4 regions of the Pararhizobium sp. P1_E7 genome follow, and region 3 is predicted to be linked to each of the others. Evidence: predicted binding sites of a transcription regulator. Region 3 holds the regulator's gene; each other region holds the start of a gene.

Evidence for each region. Region 3 encodes PhoB, which activates phosphate uptake and scavenging genes when phosphate is short. Its sites were predicted from a motif close to TGTCATNNANCTGTCAT; they were not measured.
Region 1: a site for PhoB is predicted at 2,093-2,109, ahead of AC1D17_RS18300 (esterase-like activity of phytase family protein). Genes of this name have one in related genera too.
Region 2: a site for PhoB is predicted at 2,169-2,185, ahead of AC1D17_RS06975 (alkaline phosphatase). Genes of this name have one in related genera too.
Region 4: a site for PhoB is predicted at 1,667-1,683, ahead of AC1D17_RS05460 (DUF47 domain-containing protein). Genes of this name have one in related genera too.

The regions. Positions count from the first base shown of each region.
Region 1 covers NZ_JBFUBH010000020.1:64,774-69,078, reverse strand. The annotation lists gene AC1D17_RS18300 (esterase-like activity of phytase family protein) at 1-2,041, opposite strand, end outside; gene hupB (DNA-binding protein HupB) at 2,256-2,528, opposite strand; gene lon (endopeptidase La) at 2,862-4,305, opposite strand, start outside.
Region 2 covers NZ_JBFUBH010000004.1:208,436-212,740, reverse strand. The annotation lists gene AC1D17_RS06990 (lytic murein transglycosylase) at 1-577, opposite strand, end outside; gene AC1D17_RS06985 (aspartate-semialdehyde dehydrogenase) at 788-1,822, opposite strand; gene AC1D17_RS06980 (hypothetical protein) at 1,935-2,081, opposite strand; gene AC1D17_RS06975 (alkaline phosphatase) at 2,240-3,997, shown strand; gene AC1D17_RS06970 (hypothetical protein) at 4,102-4,305, shown strand, end outside.
Region 3 covers NZ_JBFUBH010000032.1:6,067-10,371, reverse strand. The annotation lists gene pstA (phosphate ABC transporter permease PstA) at 1-586, shown strand, start outside; gene pstB (phosphate ABC transporter ATP-binding protein PstB) at 599-1,414, shown strand; gene phoU (phosphate signaling complex protein PhoU) at 1,491-2,201, shown strand; gene phoB (phosphate regulon transcriptional regulator PhoB) at 2,308-2,991, shown strand; gene AC1D17_RS21010 (GcrA family cell cycle regulator) at 3,060-3,596, opposite strand; gene AC1D17_RS21005 (acetylornithine transaminase) at 4,030-4,305, shown strand, end outside.
Region 4 covers NZ_JBFUBH010000003.1:171,858-176,162, reverse strand. The annotation lists gene AC1D17_RS05465 (inorganic phosphate transporter) at 1-999, opposite strand, end outside; gene AC1D17_RS05460 (DUF47 domain-containing protein) at 999-1,643, opposite strand; gene ligA (NAD-dependent DNA ligase LigA) at 1,749-3,908, opposite strand; gene recN (DNA repair protein RecN) at 4,092-4,305, opposite strand, start outside.

The sequences.
Region 1 (4,305 bases), on a different contig from region 3:
CAGGAATGAGGTCGCGGACCTCTTCCTTCTTGACGACGGGCAATTCGCCACCGAGCTTGGCCGGTTTCAGATCGGCAAGCGCCACGCGGTAAATCTTCTTCAGCTTGGCAGCCTGACCGATCAGGTTGTCGCGCTCGATGATATAGGCATAGTCGCCGTAGACGGTGATTTCGGACAGGCCGACCCAGCCTTCCTCGGTCTTGTCGAGCGGATAGCGCACGGCACCCCATTCCTCGGACGCCGGATTGTAGGACACGAGCTTGACGAAGCCCTTGTCGTCATCCTTCCAGGGCCGCTGCATTGCCATCCACAGCGTCGTCGCATCGCCCTCGCCAACGCTGGTCACACCTTCAAAACCCCAACGCACTTCATTGGCACGCAGTTCTTCGGGAATGGCGATCTCTTTCTTGATCACGCCTTTGGCGTTCACATGGATGAGTGCGTTTGCATAGAGCTTGGCCGCATCGCCTTCCGAAGCCAGCCAGAAACCACCCTCGCCGTCATTGGCGATGCCTTCGATGTCAAGCTTCTGCGCTGGGGCGCCATCACGGGTAATCGTGAGCGCTTCGGTGATCAAAGCCGGCTTCTGCGTGGCGTCGATCGTGAAGATACGCGGCTGCGAGGAATAGACCGAATCGTTGACGGCGTAGAGCTTGCCGGGCTGATCCTTGACCGCGGCCAGACCAGAGAGAGCGCCGAAACCGAGCGGAGCGCCGTCCTGTTCTGCCGAGGTAATCTGCGGATAGGCGGCAACGCCTTCTGCCCGCTCGTAGATCATGACATGCGAGCGAGCGCCGCCGTCTTCCACCAGGTCCACCTCGTTGGCGGTTGCCAGCAGATTGCGCGCGGGAATAGCGACGCCGCCTTCCGGCGAGACACCGGACGGCAGGATCTGCTTGAGTTCCGGATCGGCGCCGGTGTCCTTATAGACGCCGACGACGGAAGCTCGCTCAGCCAGAACGAAGAACAGCTTGTCTTCGCCGAAAGTTGCGGCTTCCAGACCTTCCGGTTCGATACCCTTGGCAGCCGAACGTTTCTCGGGATAGTGGCCGATCGCGGCAACGGCGTGCTCGAAGCTGGCGCCTGATTCGAACAGGACCTTGCCGGTCTTGTCGAAGATGGTGAAGCCGCGCGAACCGCCTTCGTAGTCGCCTTCATTGGCAACCACCAGACGGTTATCATCAAGCCATTTCACGGCATCCGGCTCGCGCTTGACGTCTTTCAGCTCGGCCGTGAAGGACAGCTTGCCGTCGCGCTTGTTGTCAACGCCTGCAAGGTTCGCGGTGCCAGCCGGAAAATGCGTCTTCACCGCACCCGTGTTTCCGTCGATGATGACGATATGATTGTTTTCCTGCAGCGTCAGCGCAATCTCGTTCTGGCCGTTGAAGGCCACGAATTCAGGCTCCGGATCGTCGCCGGCAATTTCTGCAAGACCCGTCAGTGTCACATGCTTGATCGAGGCGCAATCGGCAGCACCGTCCTTCAGTGAGAGGATCACGAGATCGCCTGCCGGCATCTGCGGCAGCTTGCCGTCATTGACCTCTTCGTCGCGCTCGTTCTCGATGGCGATGGCGGCGAGCGTCTTGTCCTTATTGACAGCAACCGAATCCGGCTGTCCGCCGAGATCGCACTGTGCGTCCATCTTCTTTGTCGCCAGATCGACGGTCGCCAGGAAGCCCGATGGCTTGACGAAGCTTTCGCGGGTGTTGACGGCAACCAGCGCCTTGGCGCCGGCGATCGCAACCGATGTCGGTTCGCCTTCGAACGACAGGATACCGCCAGCCTTCGGGGCCTTCGGATCGGTGATGTCGATGAAGCCGATCGCCTTCAGCGGGCTGTCGGAATAGACCAGCGTGTTGCCGTCCTCGCTGGCGGTTATGATTTCAGCCGATGTCACGGACTTCTTGTCAGCATCGGCCGGCAGGTTGTCGGCGACGGCGAACGAGGCGATGCGATTGAATACGGGTTCTGCATTGGCGCCTGACGCGGTCGAGGCGGCAAGCACGGCAGCGAGTGCCGCGGTGAGCGAAAATATCTTCACGGGGATGTCCCTCCTGATCAATCCAATACGGAGGGGTTGTGATCGCGCCGTGTAACACCCGCATGACAGCCGATGCATATTAGACAACGGCAAGGCGGCACGGAAAAAGCCATCGCCACAAACGAAAAGAGGCCCGGGAAAACCCGGGCCCCAAATCATCCTGCTATCGAACCGTTGGCGTCTTCGCCACGGTGCTGCAGATGAAACATGAAACTTAGTTCACGGCGTCCTTAAGACCCTTGCCGGCCGAGAACTTCGGCACGTTGCGTGCAGGGATATCGACTTCTGCGCCGGTGGACGGGTTGCGTCCCTTCGATGCTTCGCGGCGGCTAACCGAGAAATTGCCAAAGCCGACGAGACGAATGTCGCCGCCGCTCTTCAGTTCTGCCTGGATAACGTCGAAGATTGCATCAACTGCAGAAGATGCATCGGTCTTCGAGAGTCCGGCCTTCTCGGCAACTGCGGACACGAGCTCATTCTTGTTCATGTTTCCACCCCTTTCAATACTGGTTCGAAACGACTCAATTTTTAAGCCGAGGGCAGCATACGCGCGACCCCCGCCTTGGCAAACCCAATCGCTCTGAATCCCATGGAATGCAAGGCTTTGCGCACGGTTTTACATAAAAAAGACCGGCAAAAATGCCGGTCTTCCACTGTTTCCGTTCCAAATCAGTACTCAACCTATGGCAGGCACCGCCTGAAATCCAAGTCAAGCCCCCAAAKCGCGTCGCAATCTTTCAGATTCGCTTGCCGCGCTTTGGGTCTTTGATTTTGCGCATGCCGTTATCGCAAAACCGCTGCGCACTTTTGCGCGGCATGCTTAGTGGGCAATCGACACGCCTGCATCGTCCGCCGGGTCCGCAGCTGCGATCGGCACGACGTGCTTGGAAGGATCCCACTCGATCGGCTCAGGAACCCTTACCAGCGCATGCTGCAGCACCTCGCCAATATGAGAGACCGGAATGATCTCCATAATGTTCTTCACGTTGTCCGGAATATCCGCCAGGTCCTTGGCGTTTTCTTCCGGGATCAGCACCTTCTTGATGCCGCCGCGAAGCGCTGCGAGCAGTTTTTCCTTCAGGCCACCGATCGGCAGGACGCGGCCGCGCAGGGTGATTTCACCCGTCATGGCGACGTTCCTGTCAACGGCAATGCCGGTCATGATCGACACGATCGCCGTTGCCATGGCCACACCGGCGGACGGACCGTCCTTCGGTGTCGCGCCTTCCGGCACGTGCACATGGATGTCGCTCTTGTCGAACAGCGGCGGCTCGATGCCGAAGTCGATCGCACGCGAACGGACATAGGATGCCGCAGCCGAAATCGATTCCTTCATCACGTCGCGCAGGTTGCCGGTCACCGTCATGCGGCCCTTGCCGGGCATCATGACGCCTTCGATCGTCAACAGCTCACCGCCGACTTCCGTCCAGGCAAGCCCCGTGACAACGCCCACCTGATCGGTGCGTTCGGCTTCGCCATGGCGATAGCGCGGAACACCGAGATAGTCGTTGACGTTCGCACCGGTGACCTCGACCTTGTCGGTCTTGCCCTTGAGGATTTCGGTCACGGCCTTGCGGGCGAGCTTCATCAGTTCGCGCTCAAGGCTGCGCACGCCAGCCTCACGGGTGTAGGTCTGGATGACCACGCGCAGCGCATCGTCCGAAACGGAGAATTCCTTGGACTGCAGCGCATGGTCGGCAATCGCCTTGGGCAATAGATGCCGTTTGGCGATTTCCAGCTTTTCTTCTTCCGTATAGCCGGCGATGCGGATCACTTCCATGCGGTCCATCAAGGGCGCAGGAATGTTCAGCGTGTTCGCCGTGGTGATGAACATCACGTTCGAGAGGTCGTATTCGACCTCCAGATAGTGGTCCATGAACGTCGAGTTCTGTTCCGGATCCAGCACCTCGAGCAAAGCCGACGACGGATCGCCGCGGAAATCCTGGCCCATCTTGTCGATTTCATCGAGCAGGAAGAGCGGGTTGGACTTCTTTGCCTTCTTCATCGACTGGATGACCTTGCCAGGCATCGAACCGATATAGGTGCGGCGGTGACCGCGGATTTCGGCTTCGTCACGAACGCCGCCGAGCGCCATGCGGATATATTCGCGGCCGGTCGCCTTGGCGATCGACTTGGCAAGCGAGGTCTTGCCGACGCCCGGAGGACCAACGAGGCACAGGATCGGCCCCTTGATCTTCTGCGAACGCGCCTGCACGGCCAGATACTCGATGATCCGTTCCTTGACCTTGTCGAGGCCGAAATGG
Region 2 (4,305 bases), on a different contig from region 3:
GTGTCTGGCCGATTTCGCCGTGGGCGGCACCGCGCGCGTCCGGGCTGAGGTCGCCGCGCTGCACGAGGGCCAGCGCCGCATAGAGCTGGTCGGTGAAATAGTCGGAACGGCGGCAGTCAAACGCCAGCGTCGAAACGGCCGAGAGCGTATGTTCCTTGCCCATGAAGCCGCCGAAACCGGTTTCCATGCCCCAGATTGCGATGATCGGGCCGGCCGGAACGCCGTAGCGGCTTTCGATCGAATCGAAGAGAGCAGCGTTCTGCGCTTTCATCTTCTTGCCGCGCGAAATGATCGTCTGGCCGCCACGCTTCTGCATGAACTGGTTGAGCGACAGCTTGAAGCTCTTCTGGCCACGGTCGGCGCGGATCGTCGCCTTGTTGTAGGTGACGTTGGCGAAGGCCTTGTTGAGGGCAGCCGGGCTGATGCCGCGGCCCGCGGCTTCGCCCTTGAAGTCCTCGACCCAGGCGTCGAAGCCTGCCGATGTGTTGCTGCACTGTGCGGCCGATGCAACGGAAGGCAGAATTGCCGCCGCTATCATCGCCGTGAAACCTGCCAGTACGCACTTTGCCTTGCGCATGAAAAACCCCGTATTGCCCGAATCCAAATTTGTGTCCGCAAAATGCCAGTCTTTGCGGCCTCTGTCACGACGCTGGCACAGTATCGGGAGGACGTGTTTCACGTGAATCCTCCTTTTGACTATGAAAAATCGTCGCAGTTGCCTTTTTACAAAGAAGCCCCGCACCCCGTTTAACGGATCATGCGAGGCTTTTATTCGTTAGACTTTATGTCAGGCGGCCTGCTTCTTCGCCTTGATGAGGCCGCGATTGACGAGAAGCTCGGCAATCTGGATGGCGTTCAAGGCGGCGCCCTTGCGCAGGTTGTCGGAAACGACCCAGATGTTCAGGCCGTTCTCGACAGTTGCGTCTTCGCGGATACGCGAAATATAGGTCGCGTCTTCGCCAGCGCTCTCGTAAGGCGTGATGTAGCCGCCGTTCTCATGCTTGTCGATGACGAGGCAGCCCGGCGCTTCGCGCAGGATGTCGCGGGCCTGGTCGGCGCTGATCTCGTTCTCGAATTCGATGTTGACCGATTCCGAATGGCCGATGAAGACCGGAACGCGCACGGCGGTGCAGGTGACCTTGATCTTCGGGTCGAGCATCTTCTTGGTCTCGGCCAGAACCTTCCACTCTTCCTTCGTATAGCCGTCCTCCATGAACACATCGATGTGCGGGATGACGTTGAAGGCGATGCGCTTGGTGAACTTCTTCGATTCGACCGGATCGGCGACGAAGACGGCGCGGGTCTGGTTGAACAGCTCGTCCATGCCTTCCTTGCCGGCGCCGGAAACCGACTGGTAGGTCGAAACGACGACGCGCTTGATCTTGGCGAAATCATGCAGCGGCTTCAGCGCGACCACGAGCTGCGCGGTCGAGCAATTCGGGTTGGCGATGATGTTGCGCTTGGTAAACTGGGTGATGGCGTCCGGGTTTACTTCCGGAACGATCAACGGCACGTCCTGGTCGTAGCGCCAGGCGGACGAGTTATCGATGACGACGCAGCCCTGCGCGCCGATCTTCGGCGACCACTTGAGCGATACGGCACCGCCGGCCGACATCAGGCAGATGTCGGTGTCGGAGAAGTCGTAATTCTCAAGGTTCTTCACCTTCAGCGTCTTGTCGCCGAAGGAAACTTCAGTGCCCTGGCTGCGGGCCGAGGCCAGTGCCACGACTTCGTCAGCCGGAAAGCCGCGCTCTTCCAGGATGTTCAGCATTTCCCGGCCGACGTTTCCGGTCGCACCTACGATGGCAATCTTGAAACCCATTGTCTTTGCTCTCTTTCTGTCTCTCCGCGGGGCTTTGGGGAGAAACCCGCCGGCCAGGGGCGCGGGTTTCAGGTCCCCGGCCGTACCGGGGAGAGAGCGGTGGCCAGAGACGTCAGACGGTTTTCGTCGTCGTTTTGGCCGTTGTTTTGGAAAAAATCGAGAAAGAACGAACCCGCCCGGCAGCGAATGCCGGGGCGATCAGCGCAGCGATGGCGTAACCAAAACGGTGCATGGTGGTTCCTTTTCCGCTGCTGCTCATACGCGGTTTTGACGTAGAGTCAACAGAAAGCTGAGAACGCCCGGCAGGAAGGCGTGCGGCACCCCTGCCTTCAAAACGTTACTGAAGCGTCATGCCGATGTCATCCGCGGTGACTATTGCGGGCCGTCAGCTCGAAACGAAACCACAAGGGGTTTTCCATGCGTATGCTTCTGTCGGCGCTTGCCGCCACGACATTCCTCGCTGGGGCCGCGCAGGCCGCCACCGTCTATCCGCTCGATCGTGCAACGATTCTTGCCGGTTCGCCGTTCGACTTCAAGGTCGAGTTCAAGTCCGTCGTCAAGCCGGAAGACGTCAAGATCACCGTCAACGGTCAGGACTACAAGACTGTCCTGGGCAAGGAAGCCGAATTCGTTGCCGAAGAAAAAGGCAAGGAAGACAAGATCTTGGGCTCGGCCCTGATCGCTCGCGGTCTCATCCTGCCGACCGAAGGCGCCTACAAGATCGAAGTGACCGCCGGCGCAGAATCGAAGTCGGTCACCTGGGACGTCTACAACACCGGCGAAACCCAGAAGGCCAAGAACATCATCTTCCTGCTCGGCGATGGCCTGTCTGTTGCCCATCGCACCGGCGCCCGCATCATGTCCAAGGGCATGACCGAAGGTAAGGCCAACGGCCGCCTCAACATGGACGACCTCGATCATATGGCTTTCGTCGGCACCTCGTCGACCGAAGCGATCGCCACCGACAGCGCCAACACCATGTCGGCCTACATGACCGGCCACAAGACGGCCGTCAACGCGCTCGGCGTCTATGGCGACCGCACGCCCGACAGCTTCGATGATCCGAAGGTTGAAACCATTGCCGAAGCCATCCGCCGCCAGACGAAAAAGTCGATCGGCATCGTCTCGACCGCCGAGATCGAAGATGCGACGCCGGCTGCCGTCGTTGCCCACACCCGCAAGCGCGCTGAAAAGGAACAGATCGTCGGCATGATGTTCGACGTCAAGCCCGATGTCATCCTCGGCGGTGGCTCGGCCTATTTCCTCAGCAAGGATGTCCCCGGCTCGAAGCGCAAGGACGACAAGGACTATATCAAGCTGTTCCAGGAAGCCGGCTACACGCTCGCAACCGACAAGTCCGAGCTGCAGACCGCAACCGGCACCAACACCGGCAAGATCCTTGGCCTCTTTCACACCGGCAACATGGATACGACGCTCGACCGCGAGTTTCTGAAAAAGGGCACGGTCGAAAAGTTTCCGAACCAGCCGGGCCTGGTTGACATGACCAAGGCTGCGCTCGGCGAACTGTCGAAGAATGACGAAGGCTTCTTCCTGATGGTTGAAGGCGCCAATATCGACAAGATGTCCCACCCGCTGGACTGGGATCGCGCGCTCGTTGAAACCATCGAGTTCGACAAGGCGGTCGGCGTTGCCCGCGAGTTCGCCGCGAGCCATCCGGACACGCTGATCGTCGTCACCGGCGACCATGCGCACGGCGTTTCGATCATCGGCACCGTCGATGACGAAAAGCCGGGCACTGAAATGCGCGAAAAGGTCGGGACCTACGCCGAAGCCGGATTCCCGAACTATACCGACGAGAACAAGGATGGTTATCCGGACAAGGTCGACGTCACGCGCCGCCTGTTCCTGAGCGCCAATAACGGCCCGGACCACTACGAGACTTTCCGCCCGAAGCTCGATGGCCCCTTCGTTCCGGCGATCCAGAACGAAAAGAAGGAATACGTCGCCAACGAGGCCTACAAGGACGTTCCTGGTGCTGTGTTCGTACAGGGCAATATCCCGAAGAGCGGCGATAGCGGCGTGCATTCCGTCGATGACGTGGTTCTTCAGGCAGCCGGTCCGGGTGCCGAAGGCTTCAAGGGCTATATGGAAGAAAGCGATATCTACCGCGTTCTCGCCGATACCCTGGCGCTCGGTGTAAAACAGACCAACTGATCTGTGATCGCGTCCGGCGGGCTTGTACAGCAGCCCGCCGGATTCTGTTTTTCTGGTTCAGGCCGTGGTTTTAAGCCGCGGCCGCTCCGCAAGGAGATCGCCCTATGACCTGTCTTGACCCACAAACGACCCGCCGCGCGGTGCTGTCATTGCTCGCAGGCTTGCCGCTTCTGGCGATGACGCGGTCGGCCGCGGCCGCCATTCCGTCCCTGTCGTTCGATGAGCTCTACAGCAAGTTCGGCGTTCTCGGGCTGGAGTTCTCCGAAAAGGTGAAGTCGCTGGCCGGTCAGGAGATAACGATCAAGGGC
Region 3 (4,305 bases):
CCTGGAAGAGTTCGCGCCCAAGAACAGGCTGACAGACCTCATCGAGGTCAATATCAACAACCTCGCGGCTGTTCCGTCGATCGTCTACGGTCTGCTTGGCCTGTCGATCTTCATCAACTTCGCCGGCATGCCCCGTTCGGCCGCTGTCGTGGGTGGCCTTGTCCTGACGCTGATGACGCTTCCGACGATTATCATCGCCACGCGTGCAGCCTTGAAGGCAGTCCCGCCGTCGATCCGCTCGGCCGCTCTTGGCCTGGGTGCCTCGAAGATGCAGACGATTTTCCACCATGTCCTGCCGCTGGCCATGCCGGGCGTCCTGACAGGAACCATCATCGGTCTGGCGCATGCGCTCGGTGAAACCGCGCCGCTGCTCCTGATCGGCATGGTGGCCTTCGTGGTCGACTATCCCGGCTCGCCGATGGAGCCGTCCACTGCCTTGCCGGTCCAGATCTATATGTGGGCCAACGAAGCCGAACGTGCATTTGTCGAACGGACTTCGGGTGCGATCATGATCCTCTTGATCTTCCTCGTCGTCATGAACCTTGGCGCAATCCTGTTGCGGCGTCGCTTTGAGCGGCGCTGGTAGTGAGGTAGAAACATGAACATGATGTCAGAAGCAGCAGTTGAAAAGGCGCTGGACCAGAAAATGAACACTGTTCCTTTCAAGATGATCGGAAAGGACGTTTCGGTTTATTACGGCGAGAAGCGTGCGCTTTTCGATGTGAACCTCAACGTTCGCGAAAACACGGTCACCGCGCTGATCGGCCCGTCGGGCTGCGGCAAGTCGACGTTCCTGCGGACCCTCAACCGCATGAACGACACGATCGACGGCTGCCGAGTCACCGGCAAGATTACCCTCGACGACGGTGACATCTACGACCCGAGCATCGACGTCGTTGAACTTCGCGCCCGCGTCGGCATGGTCTTCCAGAAGCCCAACCCGTTCCCCAAGTCGATTTACGAGAACGTCACCTACGGTCCGAAGATCCATGGTCTCGCCCGCACCAAGGCTGAACTTGACCAGATCGTCGAGTCGAGCCTGCAGAAGGCCGGTCTCTGGAACGAGGTCAAGGACCGCCTGCATGAATCCGGCACCGGTCTCTCCGGCGGTCAGCAGCAGCGCCTGTGCATTGCCCGCGCCGTCGCCGTCAGCCCGGAAGTCATTCTGATGGATGAGCCCTGTTCGGCGCTGGACCCGATCGCGACCGCCAAGGTGGAAGAGCTGATCCACGAACTGCGCACGAACTTTACGATCGTCATCGTCACGCACTCGATGCAGCAGGCTGCACGCGTGTCGCAGCGCACCGCCATGTTCCACCTCGGCAATCTCGTCGAGGAAAACGACACCGACAAGATGTTCACCAATCCGGACGACCAGCGTACCCAGGACTACATCATGGGCCGTTTCGGCTGAAGGCGCTTCCCCACCCTTCCATGCCGGCAGGGTGGCGGTCTTCCAACCCGGATTGTGATCGCAAGGAAAAACAATCATGTCTACGCACATTGCTTCCGTCTATGACGAAGATCTGAAGTACCTGACCCGCCGCATCTCCGAGATGGGCGGTCTGGCCGAACAGATGGTGGCCGAATCCGTGCGCGCCCTGGTCAATTCCGACCTGGCGCTCGCCCAGAAGGTCATCTCCGACGACACCATCCTCGACGAGGCCGAGCGCCAGATCGGCGAGAAGGCGATCGTCACCATCGCAAAACGCCAGCCGGTCGCCGCCGACCTGCGGGAAATCATGGGGTCGATCCGCATCGCGGCCGATCTGGAGCGGGTCGGCGATCTCGGTAAGAACACTGCCAAGCGCGTCATCGCCGTTTCCAGCGCCAGCCTGCCGCGCCAGCTTGCCCGCGGCCTCGAGCATCTGGCCGAGCTTGCGCTCGTCCAGCTCAAGGAAGTGCTCGACGTCTATGCTTCGCGCTCGCCGGAAAAGGCCAACAGCATTCGCGAACGCGACGGCGAGATCGATGCGATCTATACGTCGCTGTTTCGCGAACTGCTGACTTACATGATGGAAGATCCGCGCAACATCACACCCTGCACGCATCTTCTGTTCTGCGCCAAGAACATCGAGCGCATCGGCGACCACGCCACCAACATCGCCGAAACCATCTACTACATGGCGACCGGCGCGCAACCCGTTGGTGAGCGTCCGAAGGACGATACAGCCAACACCGTCGGCGCGATCGGCAATTGATCGCGTGATTAAGTAAGTAAAGCCTTACGTAATGACTGCGCGAGCGGCCGCTGGAGCCGCTCGGCAAGCCTTCGGCCAGCCGGCCGGGCGCCTAGGAGCTGACTGCATGTTGCCAAGAATTGCCGTTGTTGAAGATGAAGAGGCGCTTAGCGTTCTCCTCAGATACAATCTTGAGGCCGAAGGGTTCGAAGTCGATACGATCAATCGTGGCGACGAGGCGGAAATGCGCCTGCAGGAACGCCTACCCGATCTCCTGATCCTCGATTGGATGCTGCCGGGCGTTTCCGGCATCGAACTCTGCCGCAGGCTGCGCCAGCGCTCTGAGACAGAGCGCCTGCCGATCATCATGCTGACGGCACGCGGCGAGGAAAGCGAGCGCGTCCGCGGGCTTGCCACCGGCGCCGATGACTATGTGGTCAAGCCGTTCTCGACGCCGGAACTCATGGCGCGGGTCAAGGCGATGCTGCGCCGGGCCAAGCCCGAAGTGCTGTCGACGCTGCTGAAATGCGGCGATATCGAACTCGACCGCGAAACCCACCGCGTTCACCGCAAGACCCGTGAAGTCCGCCTCGGACCGACGGAGTTCCGTCTGCTCGAATTCTTCATGGCCTCGCCGGGCCGTGTCTTCTCGCGTTCGCAGCTGCTGGACGGTGTCTGGGGTCACGACATCTATGTCGACGAGCGCACGGTGGACGTCCATGTCGGCCGTTTGCGCAAGGCTCTGAATTTTTCCAACATGCAGGATGTGATCCGCACAGTGCGCGGCGCAGGCTATTCGTTGGAAAGCTGAGCTTCTGTATTGCCCAGACGTAGAAAAGGGGCCGCTTGGGCCCCTTTTTCGTAAAAAGCAATCCGGCCTCAGCGTGCCCGGCGGCGCTCCGCGGAAGGCTGGTAGGCCAGCTTGGCGTGGAACGTGCAGTAGGGCGACGTGTCCGGGGAGTCGTTGCCGCAGAAGTGGAATTCTTCTTTCATCGGATCGCCGATCGGCCATTTGCAGGTGCGGTCGGTCAGCTGCGTCAGTGCCAGGCGGCGCGACATCGGAACAACGACGTTGTTGCCCGCCGGTGCTGCTTCCTGATCCTCGATCGCGTCGATTTCCAATTCTTCCTTCATGACGGCTGCACCGGTGGTGCGCGTCATTGTGCGGGTGGCGGTCATGCGCGATGCGGTGTAGTTGTTCGGTGCGCGGGGAGCTGCGGCAGGCGCGGGGCGTTTTGCCCGTGCCGTGGTCGTGCTGCCGCCAGCCTTGGCGCGGCCCGGCAGGCAGAGCCGGTGAACCTTGCCGATGACGGCATTGCGGCTGACGCCGCCGAGCTGCGCAGCGATCTGGCTCGCGCTCAAACCTTCGGACCACAATTTCTTGAGTTTTTCGACCCGCTCGTCAGTCCAATTCATGGTCTTGTCTCCATTCCCAGCGTTGGTGATGGTCGAATCCTCCACCGAGCCCTGGATGTGCTCCGAGGCTGAAACGCGATAACACTTTTGGTGACTAGGTCCGCCGCATGCGTTCTAGTAATTGTTTCTTAACGTAGAGCCCGGGGGACTCGCTGACAAGAGTCCGGGGAATCCCGCCGAATCGATTTCTGAGTTTTCCCCAACTTGCTTGCGATGCGTGGCATTTTTGCAAGGGTATCCGGCTAAAAAAAATCGCTTCCGCTGTGTCTGCCCGAATTGCCGGAAATCATGGGCTTTTGTTGACATTGCAGTGCGAAATGAAGATAGTGCCCCTGCCGCCGCGAGGCGGCATTTTGATTTTTTACGGGCTGCCCGCAGCCTCGTTGAGGATCTGGTTGTATAATTGCCGTGATGGTTTGAGGAGACACGCGCCATGGCCGATGCCACGCCGCTTTATGACACATATGCCCGTGCGCCCTTGCGGTTCGAGCGCGGCGAAGGCGTCTGGCTGATCACTGAAGATGGCACGCGCTATCTCGATTTCGCCGCCGGTGTCGCGGTCAATTCGCTCGGTCATGCACATCCGCATCTTGTGTCGGCGTTGAAGGAGCAGGCGGACAAGGTCTGGCACCTGTCGAACCTTTATGAAGTCCCCGGCCAGGAAAGCCTCAGCCGCCGCCTGACGGAAGCGACCTTCGCCGACAAGGTG
Region 4 (4,305 bases), on a different contig from region 3:
CAGGAGCCCCGCGGCAAAATAGAACAGGGCGGAGATCAGCGCTGCCGTCGGCAGGGTGACGACCCAGGCGATGACGATATTGCCGGCAAGTCCCCAGCGCACCGCCGAGACACGCTTTGCAGCACCGACACCGATGATGGCACCGGTGATGGTGTGCGTGGTCGAGACCGGAATGCCCAGCCATGTCGCCGCAAACAGCGTGATCGCCCCGCCGGTTTCCGCGCAAAACCCCTGCATCGGATTGAGCTTGGTGATCTTCGAGCCCATCGTGTGGACGATACGCCAACCACCGAACAATGTTCCCAGCGCCATTGCCGACTGGCAGGTGATGACCACCCAGAACGGCACATAGAAGGTCTGCCCGAGATAGCCCTGGCTGAACAGCAGCACGGCAATGATGCCCATGGTCTTCTGCGCGTCATTGCCGCCATGCCCGAGCGAGTAGAGCGAGGCCGAGATGAACTGCAGGCCGCGAAAACTGCGGTCGACGGCAAACGGCGTCTGGCGAAGGCAGACCCAGGAAACGATGAGGACGAGCAGCAGCGCCAGCGTGAAACCGATCATCGGCGACATGAAGATTGCACCGACGGTTTTCAAAAGGCCTGAGAGAACGATCGCATCGCCACCGGTCTTGGCAAGACCGGCGCCGACCAGTCCGCCGACCAGCGCGTGCGACGAGCTTGACGGGATGCCGAAAACCCAGGTGACGATGTTCCAGATGATCGCCCCCATCAAGGCGGCAAAGATCACCTGCGGCGTGACGATAGACGGGTCGATGATGCCGGTCCCCAGCGTTTCGGCGACGTGCAGGCCGAAGAACAGGAAGGCGATGAAATTGAAGAACGCCGCCCACATGACGGCATATTGCGGCCGCAGGACGCGCGTCGAGACGATCGTGGCGATCGAATTGGCGGCATCGTGCAGGCCGTTGAGAAAATCGAAGAACACCGCGACGCCGATCAGGGCGACGAGCAGCGGAAAGGCGAGCGTAGCGTCCATCAGACGTTCTCGATCAAGATGCCGCTGATTTCGTTGGCGACATCCTCGAACCGGTCCACCACCTTCTCGAGCTCGCCATAGATCTCGCTGCCGATGATATAGCCCATCGGGTTGGACGTGCCGTGGCGGCGGAACAGGTCCTTCAGCCCTTCGTCGTGCAGCCGGTCGGAGCGCTCCTCAAGCCGGTTGACCTCCTCGGCAATGGCGGTCAGGCGCGGCACATTGGCGCCCATGCGTTCGAGCAGCGGGACGGCTTCTGCGATCAGCCGGGCGGCATCGATGATCAGAACGCCCATTTCGCGCATGCCGGGATCAAAACACTTCTGCTCGAACAGGCGGATGGTCTTGACCGTCTTGTGCATCATGTCGATGGCATCGTCCATCGACTGGATCAGGTCCTTGATGTCGCCGCGATCGAAAGGCGTGATGAAACTCAGGCGAACGGCAAGCAGAACATCGCGGGTGATCGCATCGGCCTGGTCTTCGAGTGTTACGATCCGGTCGCAATGCGCATCAAGATCGCCCTCGCCGGCAAGCAGTGCCTTCAAGGCGCCGGCTGCGCCGACGACGGTGCGCGAATGTGCTTCGAAAAGCTCGAAGAACTTGTCTTCGCGCGGCAGGAGCTTGCGAAACCAACCCAGCATTGTTCATCCACCTATCTTCGCGTTGTCACGAAACTGTCATAATCTGGCAGCCCTCATAGAGAAGACAGGGGGTTGAGGAAAGCTCTTACGGCCAGGGAATGGCGATTACCCACCGATTAGGGCAAACCAGCCGTCCTCATCGGTGGTTTCGACGCCCAGTTCGCGGGCTTTTTCGAGCTTCGAACCGGCGCCGGGGCCTGCGACCAGAAGGTCGGTCTTCTTCGACACGGAGCCTGCGACCTTGGCGCCCAGCCGTTCGGCCATCGCCTTGGCCTCGTCGCGGGTCATCTTTTCCAGCGAGCCGGTAAAGACGACGGTCTTTCCAGCGACCGGGCTTGAGCTTGCTACCGGCGCCTCGGCGTCCTGCGGCGTCACCTCGTCGAGCAGGCGCGAGACGACATCGATATTGCGCGGCTCCTTGAAAAACTCGACGATCGCGCGGGCGACGACCTCGCCAATGCCGTCGATCGTATTGAGATCGCTCCAGGCCTCCGAAGTGATATCGCTGGCGGCTTTCATCGCATCGGCAAAAGCGGTGTAGCTGCCGTAGGAGCGGGCCAGAAGCTTTGCCGTGGTCTCGCCGGTATGGCGAATGCCAAGGGCATAGATCAGGCGATGCAAGGCGATCTCCCGGCGATCGTTGATCGCGTCATAGAGCTTGCGGACGCTGACCTTGCCGAAACCGTCGATATTTTCAAGCTTTGTCAGGGCGGATGCATTCTGCCGCTTTTCCAGCGTGAAGATGTCGGGCGCGGTCTTGATCGATAGTGCCGGGTCCTCTGCCTCGAAAAAGAAGTCGATCTGCTTCGACCCCAGCCCCTCGATGTCGAATGCGTTGCGCGAGACGAAATGCTTCAGGTGCTCGACAGCCTGCGCGCGGCAGACGAAACCGCCGGTGCAGCGCGTCACCGAATCGAGTTTTCCCGTCTTTTCGTTGCGCTCGCGAACCGCATGACTGCCGCAGACCGGGCAGATTTTTGGAAATGCATAACGCTCGGAACCCTCCGGGCGCTTTTCCATCACCACATCCAGCACCTGCGGGATGACATCCCCTGCCCGCTGGACGATGACGGTATCGCCGACGCGGATATCATGTTCCTCCTCGCGGATGCGCTCGCCGCCATTGCCGATGCCCTCGATATAATCGGCATTGTGCAGCGTCGCATTGGTGACGACGACGCCGCCGACCGTGACCGGCGTCAGCCGCGCGACCGGCGTCAGCGCGCCGGTGCGGCCAACCTGGATTTCGATTTTTTCAACGGTGGTAAAGGCCTGTTCGGCTGGGAACTTATGGGCTGTCGCCCAGCGCGGCGAACGCGAACGAAAGCCGAGGCGCTGCTGCAGATCGAGCCGGTCGACCTTGTAGACGACGCCATCGATATCGTAGTCGAGATCGGGACGTTTGAGGCCGATGTCGTTATAGTGTTCGAGGATGGCCTCGATCGATGACAGCCGCTGCGTCAACGGATTGACCGGGAAACCCCAGCGCTTGAAGACTTCGACCATGCCGGACTGCGTATCGGCCGGCATGGTCGATATCTCGCCCCAGGCATAGGCAAAGAACTTCAGCTTGCGGCTGGCGGTGATCGCCGGATCGAGCTGCCGCAGCGATCCGGCTGCCGTGTTGCGCGGATTGACATAGGTCTGCTTGCCCTCGGCCACCATCTGTTCGTTCAGCGCCAAAAAGTCGCTCTTGCCCATGTAGACCTCGCCGCGAACCTCAACAATGGCGGGCGCATCGGCTGGCAGGGTCTGTGGGATTTCCTTGATGGTGCGGATATTGGCGGTGACGTTCTCGCCGGTCGTGCCGTCGCCGCGTGTGGCGGCGCTGACGAGCCTGCCGTTTTCGTAGCGCAGCGACATGGAGAGCCCGTCGATCTTCGGCTCGGCGGTAAAGGCTATGGAATTGTCCGGCAGCAGGCCAAGGAACCGATAGACACTGGAGATGAAATCGCTGACGTCCTCGTCGGAAAATACGTTGTCGAGCGACAGCATCGGACGCGCATGGGTGATCTGCTGGAAAATACCGGCCGGCGCCGCCCCGACCTTGCGCGACGGGCTGTCGGCGCGCACGAGGTCCGGAAACCGCGCCTCGATTTCCTCGTTGCGCCGCTTCAGCGCATCATAATCCGCATCCGAAATCTCCGGCGCATCCTTGCCGTGATAAAGCGCGTCGTGATGGGCAAGCTCCGTCGCCAGCCGTTCCAGTTCAGTCGCCGCATCTTCAAGCGTCAGATCTTCAACGGCAATGGATAAGGTCGACATGCGGGAGACTCCTGATTTGGGCTCCGTTTTAGAGAATTTTCGAAGAATGGGAAGATGTTGAACCCAACTCGCCTTGAGGGGGAGCTCGCGCGGAACGCGCGGGTGGGGGTGACGGTGGGGGGCATGACGGGTCACCCTACCCCGGCACTGCGTGCCGACCCTCCCCTCAAGAGGAGGGTCAATTTACACGTTGCCCGCCAGCAACCTCATCGCCGCCGCCCTCGCCTCGTCGGTGACCGAGGCACCGGCCAGCATGCGGGCAATTTCCTCGGTACGGGCGCTGTCGTCCATGCGGGCGACGCGGGTGGCGATGGTTTCTGATTTTTCCGCCGACGGCCCCTTGGAGATCAAAAGATGCGTTGCTGCGCGCGCCGCCACCTGCGGGGCATGGGTGACG